2 regions of the Lysinibacillus sp. FSL M8-0134 genome follow, and region 1 is predicted to be linked to the other one. Evidence: a T-box and tRNA genes for the amino acid it is inferred to sense, from the RefSeq annotation. Region 1 holds a T-box; the other holds one or more tRNA genes.

Region 1 (3,243 bases):
TTGAAAAAAAGAAATAAATAATCATTAGGAGCACTTCTATGACAGTTCAACATATCAATCATTTACTATTTTCGGTTTCTAATTTAGAGGAATCCATCGCTTTTTATGAAAATGTTTTCGATGCTAAGCTATTAGTAAAGGGGAAGACTACAGCCTATTTTGATGTAAATGGGCTGTGGCTTGCCCTTAATGTAGAAAAGGATATACCGCGCAATGATATCCAGCATTCCTACACACATATTGCCTTTACGATCTCTGAGGATGACTTTGATCAAATGTATGATAGATTAGTGCAATTAAAGGTTAATATTTTAGCAGGTAGAGAAAGAGACGAAAAGGATAAAAAATCGATTTACTTTACGGACCCTGATGGCCATAAATTTGAATTTCATACGGGAACTTTGCAAGACCGTTTGAGTTATTATAAGAAGGAAAAGCTGCATATGGAGTTTTTTGATCATTAATCAAGGAGTGATTCAATGAATAAAGCGTTTATTTTTGATATGGACGGTACATTATTTCAAACCAATCTCATTTTAGAGCCTGCACTTGATGCAACATTTGATGTACTACGTTCAAAGGGCTTATGGCAGGGAGAAACGCCGATAGAAAAGTACCGAGAAATTATGGGTGTACCATTACCTGTTGTCTGGGAAACATTATGTCCTATGCATTCGGTAGAAATACGTGAAGAGAGTAATGTCTTATTTCATGTAAAGTTGATTGAGCAAATACGTAATCGTAAAGGGGCATTGTATCCACATGCTGAACAAGCCCTTGCAGCATTGTCAGAGAATTATCCGTTATACATAGCGAGTAATGGGCAGGTTGACTATTTACAGGCAATTGTTGAAACATATCAATTAGGACGCTTTATAAAGGGAATATATAGCATTCAATCTATTGCAAGTGGTCATAAATCCGAATTGGTCAAAAAGGTAATAATTGAAAATGGAGTACAGGACGGAGCAGTAGTAGGAGATCGATCTTCTGATATTCAGGCTGCACATGACAATCAGCTACTGTCGATAGGCGTTCGTTTTGACTTTGCGCAAGATAACGAATTAGCGAAGGCCGATATTGTCATAGAGGATTTAACAGCATTATTAAACATAACGCTAGATTAATTACCTACAAACATTCCTCCCTCAACTTTTGGTGAAGGGCTGCTATAACGACAATCATTGCAATCTCGCACAAGAAAGAGTAAAATAGTGCCAATCCTATAAGAAAAGCATTGAAAAGGAAAAGTAAATTGGACTAGCATTTTGTAGAGAGCCTCTGTTGGTGGAAATGAGGTAAATGACCCCTTTTGAAAATGACCTTTGAGCTTCGTACCGAAAGCTTTTTAGCAAGTAGATTACGACGAGATGGGCACTCGTTACAACAGCGGCAGTATCTTTTATTTATTGAATGAGACGTACTGATAGAGGCAAATAGTGTGAGCTATTTGTAAATATAGGTGGTAACACGGGTATACTCGTCCTAATCAGATTTGATTAGGGCGATTTTTTTTACCATTTTTTATGTGAGGGGAGCAATTTAGAATGACAATTGTTATTGGAGGAGCTTGGCCGTATGCAAATGGCTCTTTGCATTTAGGTCATGTTGCCGCATTATTACCAGGTGATATTTTGGCTAGATATTACCGACAAAAAGGCGAGCAGGTGTTATATGTATCGGGCAGTGATTGTAATGGCACGCCTATTTCAATTCGTGCAGCACAAGAAAATACTACAACAGAGGCTATTGCCAATCATTATCATGATGAATTTACAAGATGTTTCAATGACTTAGGATTTACTTATGATTTATACACAAGAACGGACGCAGAGCATCATCATGAATCGGTTAAGGCTTTATTTTTACAGCTGCTTGCTAACAATTTCTTATACAAGAAAAAAATTGAACAGGCTTACTGTGAGACAGATAAGCAATTTTTACCGGATCGTTTTGTCGAAGGGATATGCCCGAATTGTGGTGCGAAGGCAAGAGGTGACCAGTGTGATAACTGCTCAGAAATTTTAGATCCGCTAGATTTAATTGATAAGCGCTGCAAAATTTGTGGGAATGAGCCAGTGATTAGAGAGACAGAACATTTTTATTTTACCTTTAGTCAATTTCAAGGAAGGCTCGAGTCTTATTTAGCGGAAGCAAAGGCAGAAAAGCGTTGGCGGGATAATGCTATAGGATTGACGGAGCGCTATTTGGCAGAGGGAGTCCCTGACCGAGCGGTAACAAGAGATTTACCAAATGGTATAGATGTTCCAGTGCCTGGCTTTGAGGGGAAAAAGATATATGTTTGGATTGAAGCAGTTGCAGGGTATTTAACAGCCAGTCTAGAATGGGCAAAAGAGCATCAAATAGCAATAGAAGACTTATGGAATGAAGAAACCATTTCGTATTATGTCCATGGTAAAGATAATATTCCTTTCCATACGGTTATTTGGCCTGCAATTTTAATGGGAATCGGAGCTAAGGCTTTACCAACACATATCGTATCGAATGAATATTTAACATTAGAAAAACGCAAATTATCTACTAGTCAAAATTGGGCTGTGTGGGTACCTTATATTCTAAGTCGCTATGATGCAGATTCTATTCGTTACTTTTTAACAATAAATGCGCCAGAAAACCGTGATACTGATTTTTCATGGCGCGAATTTATTTATAGCCATAACGGTGAACTACTAGGAGCCTATGGTAATTTTGTGAACCGTACATTGAAGTTTATTGAGAAATCATTCTCTTGTCAGGTGCCACAAGCGGAAGTGGATAGCGACATTCGTAAACAAACGATTCAGCTATTTAATGAAGCTGGTACTCTTATAGAGGCTGGTCATTTCAAACAGGCGTTAGAGACTATTTTTGAGTATATTCGAGGGGCTAATCGCTATTTTGACGAACAACAGCCATGGCTACAGGTAAAAGAAAATGTGAAGGCTGGCAATCATACATTAGCAACCTGCGTCTATATTATTGCTAATCTAGGCCAGCTACTACATCCGTTTCTACCGTTTTCAGCTGAGAAAATAAGAAACATGTTAGGCATCAATGATATGATGTGGCATGAACAAGTGGAACTGCCTGCAATCATTCAAGATGTGACGCCATTGTTTGAACGTCTAGATGTAGAGCGAATTGATGAGGAGTATCAAAAATTAGTGAGGGACAGTCTCTAGCATCAAAAAGCAGTATGACTCTTAAAGCCATACTGCTCTCTTCTATTATTTAATTCATCAC
Region 2 (3,243 bases), on a different contig from region 1:
AGGATATTTTTAAATTATCAACAAAGCAGGTGGCTAGAAATCTTTCGATTCTTCCCCAATCCCCTGTTGCACCAGAAGGCCTAACTGTCCTACAGCTTGTGAAGCAAGGTCGCTATCCTTACCAAAGCTGGCGTCAACAGTGGACGGAAAAGGATGAAGAAATCGTATTAAATGCCTTAAGAGCAACAGGCACAGAACATTTACAAGATAGACCAGTGGATGAGCTATCAGGAGGACAACGTCAACGTGCTTGGATTGCTATGACGCTTGCTCAAGATACGGATATTATTCTTTTGGACGAGCCTACGACATACTTAGATTTAACTCATCAGATAGAAGTTTTAGATTTATTGTACGAGTTAAACCAACAGCAAAAGCGAACGATTATTATGGTATTACATGATATTAATCTCGCATGTCGCTATGCCGATCATATTATTACTGTCCGTGATCGTGGTGTCTATCGTCAAGGTAAACCAGAAGAAATTATGACAACTGATTTAGTTAGTCATGTGTTTGACCTTGATTGCCAAATGACGACAGATCCAATATTTGGTACACCTCTATGCATTCCATATGGAAAAGGACGTAGAATTTCATAGCTTCTTAGTAAAATTAAAAGCCTACACAGATTAAACTATCCTGTGTAGGCTTTAATTTATGGTAGCTATATTATAAATCTATGACTAAAATTAAAAAGTGCAGTAGATGAAATTCATCTACTGCACTTAGTATGACCCGTACGGGATTCGAACCCGTGTTACCGCCGTGAAAGGGCGGTGTCTTAACCACTTGACCAACGGGCCAATGGCGGAGAAGGAGGGATTTGAACCCTCGCGCCGGTTACCCGACCTACACCCTTAGCAGGGGCGCCTCTTCAGCCTCTTGAGTACTTCCCCAAATAAAAAATGGCTCCGAAGGCAGGACTCGAACCTGCGACAACCTGATTAACAGTCAGGTGCTACTACCAACTGAGCTACTTCGGAATAATGGTGGGCCTAAATGGACTCGAACCATCGACCTCACGCTTATCAGGCGTGCGCTCTAACCAGCTGAGCTATAGGCCCTTGGAGCGGGTGATGGGAATCGAACCCACGACATCAGCTTGGAAGGCTGAGGTTTTACCATTAAACTACACCCGCATAAATGGTGGGTCAGGACGGAATCGAACCGCCGACACTTAGAGCTTCAATCTAATGCTCTACCAACTGAGCTACTGACCCATTTCGTCCATGCTAAGCTTGCTCACTCTTTTGCTTCTCATGTTTTTCATTATAATAATGGCGGTCCCGACCGGGATCGAACCGGCGATCTCCTGCGTGACAGGCAGGCATGTTAACCGCTACACCACGGGACCTTTTGGTTGCGGGGGCCGGATTTGAACCAACGACCTTCGGGTTATGAGCCCGACGAGCTACCACTGCTCCACCCCGCGATAATGATATTCTGTTTCGAGTTTTTAAAGCACCATTTATAAAAATTTAAAACTGGAGGAGGTAGAGGGATTCGAACCCCCGCGCGGTGTTACCCGCCTGTCGGTTTTCAAGACCGATCCCTTCAGCCAGACTTGGGTATACCTCCGTTACACTATATAAATGGTGGACCTTGCAGGACTCGAACCTGCGACCGGACGGTTATGAGCCGTCTGCTCTAACCAACTGAGCTAAAGGTCCTTTAAGATGGCGGCAGAGGGGATCGAACCCCCGACCTTACGGGTATGAACCGTACGCTCTAGCCAGCTGAGCTACGCCGCCAGGATCTTTATACTGGTTATTTACTATGGTGGAGCCTAGCGGGATCGAACCGCTGACCTCCTGCGTGCAAGGCAGGCGCTCTCCCAGCTGAGCTAAGGCCCCATAATTTTAGGAAATGGTCGGGAAGACAGGATTCGAACCTGCGACCCCTTGGTCCCAAACCAAGTGCTCTACCAAGCTGAGCTACTTCCCGTTCGTTCTTTTGGCGCGCCCGACAGGAGTCGAACCCATAACCTTCTGATCCGTAGTCAGACGCTCTATCCAATTGAGCTACGGGCGCATAATAAATGGTGCCGAGGACCGGAATCGAACCGGTACGGTAGTCACCTACCGCAGGATTTTAAGTCCTGTGCGTCTGCCAGTTCCGCCACCCCGGCACATTTGGAGCGGAAGACGAGGTTCGAACTCGCGACCCCCACCTTGGCAAGGTGGTGTTCTACCACTGAACTACTTCCGCATGTGCATAAGTTTTTTTATCTGGCAATGAAAATAATGGTGCGGGTGAAGGGAGTCGAACCCCCACGCCTTGCGGCGCTAGATCCTAAGTCTAGTGCGTCTGCCAATTCCGCCACACCCGCTTATTATTATTTCAAAATGGTGAGCCATGAAGGACTCGAACCTTCGACCCTCTGATTAAAAGTCAGATGCTCTACCAACTGAGCTAATGGCTCGAAAAAATGGTGCCGGCTATAGGAATCGAACCCACGACCTACTGATTACAAGTCAGTTGCTCTACCTGCTGAGCTAAACCGGCATATGGTGGAGGATGACGGGCTCGAACCGCCGACCCCCTGCTTGTAAGGCAGGTGCTCTCCCAGCTGAGCTAATCCTCCTGGGTATTATGCCTAGCGACGTCCTACTCTCACAGGGGGAAGCCCCCAACTACCATCGGCGCTAAAGAGCTTAACTTCCGTGTTCGGTATGGGAACGGGTGTGACCTCTTTGCCATCATCACTAGACTATTTTATGTATCTTGTTTTGAAGTTGTTTACCTGTCCTTCAAGACAAGAATTATTGTATAACGTTTTTTAACATTGTGCAATACTTTTTTATAAAAAAAAGAAATTATTACTTTTTAAAGATATTTTTGTTAAGTAAGAGAAAATATTGCCCTGCAAAATATTATATCAATTGTTGTTTCAAAAGAAAACAATTATTTTTCTTGATATGTTTTATAGCCTAAAATCTATAATAAAACAAGTGAAGGCCTTATGATTTCCCTCACTTGTTATCTAATGAAATGGTTGAAAGCTCTATTGTTAATCTTGTAATTTCTTCAATTGTTGTCGAAGGGCCAAAAGAGATTCTAAAAAATTGACGTGCTGCTTCCAAAGAAAAACCCATCGATAAAATAGCCTTCGTTCCAGATTCACTATGAATATCACATGCGCTACCTGTAGAGATACAGATTCCCGACTCGTTCAGCTTTAAAAGAACATATTGGCCCTCTAATCTATCCATCATTACACCACAAATATTAGGTAATTGC

What was found. A T-box is a leader RNA that pairs with one kind of tRNA and senses whether it is charged. The one in region 1 lies ahead of metG (methionine--tRNA ligase), so its partner is inferred to be a tRNA-Met.
Region 2: it encodes a tRNA-Met, which carries the amino acid that the T-box ahead of metG (methionine--tRNA ligase) is inferred to sense. The anticodon was not compared.

The regions. Positions count from the first base shown of each region.
Region 1 covers NZ_JBBPAJ010000002.1:221,471-224,713, reverse strand. The annotation lists gene rsgA (ribosome small subunit-dependent GTPase A) at 1-21, shown strand, start outside; gene fosM (FosM family fosfomycin resistance protein) at 39-464, shown strand; gene MKY49_RS20915 (HAD hydrolase-like protein) at 480-1,127, shown strand; T-box leader at 1,229-1,491, shown strand; gene metG (methionine--tRNA ligase) at 1,548-3,182, shown strand; gene MKY49_RS20905 (2-isopropylmalate synthase) at 3,232-3,243, opposite strand, start outside.
Region 2 covers NZ_JBBPAJ010000001.1:3,376,430-3,379,672, forward strand. The annotation lists gene MKY49_RS17095 (ABC transporter ATP-binding protein) at 1-602, shown strand, start outside; tRNA gene MKY49_RS17100 (tRNA-Glu) at 735-806, opposite strand; tRNA gene MKY49_RS17105 (tRNA-Ser) at 809-899, opposite strand; tRNA gene MKY49_RS17110 (tRNA-Asn) at 910-986, opposite strand; tRNA gene MKY49_RS17115 (tRNA-Ile) at 991-1,067, opposite strand; tRNA gene MKY49_RS17120 (tRNA-Gly) at 1,069-1,142, opposite strand; tRNA gene MKY49_RS17125 (tRNA-Phe) at 1,148-1,223, opposite strand; tRNA gene MKY49_RS17130 (tRNA-Asp) at 1,282-1,357, opposite strand; tRNA gene MKY49_RS17135 (tRNA-Met) at 1,361-1,435, opposite strand; tRNA gene MKY49_RS17140 (tRNA-Ser) at 1,489-1,581, opposite strand; tRNA gene MKY49_RS17145 (tRNA-Ile) at 1,597-1,673, opposite strand; tRNA gene MKY49_RS17150 (tRNA-Met) at 1,681-1,754, opposite strand; tRNA gene MKY49_RS17155 (tRNA-Ala) at 1,781-1,856, opposite strand; tRNA gene MKY49_RS17160 (tRNA-Pro) at 1,871-1,947, opposite strand; tRNA gene MKY49_RS17165 (tRNA-Arg) at 1,958-2,034, opposite strand; tRNA gene MKY49_RS17170 (tRNA-Leu) at 2,043-2,131, opposite strand; tRNA gene MKY49_RS17175 (tRNA-Gly) at 2,137-2,211, opposite strand; tRNA gene MKY49_RS17180 (tRNA-Leu) at 2,248-2,332, opposite strand; tRNA gene MKY49_RS17185 (tRNA-Lys) at 2,350-2,425, opposite strand; tRNA gene MKY49_RS17190 (tRNA-Thr) at 2,433-2,508, opposite strand; tRNA gene MKY49_RS17195 (tRNA-Val) at 2,512-2,587, opposite strand; rRNA gene rrf (5S ribosomal RNA) at 2,598-2,713, opposite strand; gene MKY49_RS17205 (cysteine desulfurase family protein) at 2,976-3,243, opposite strand, start outside.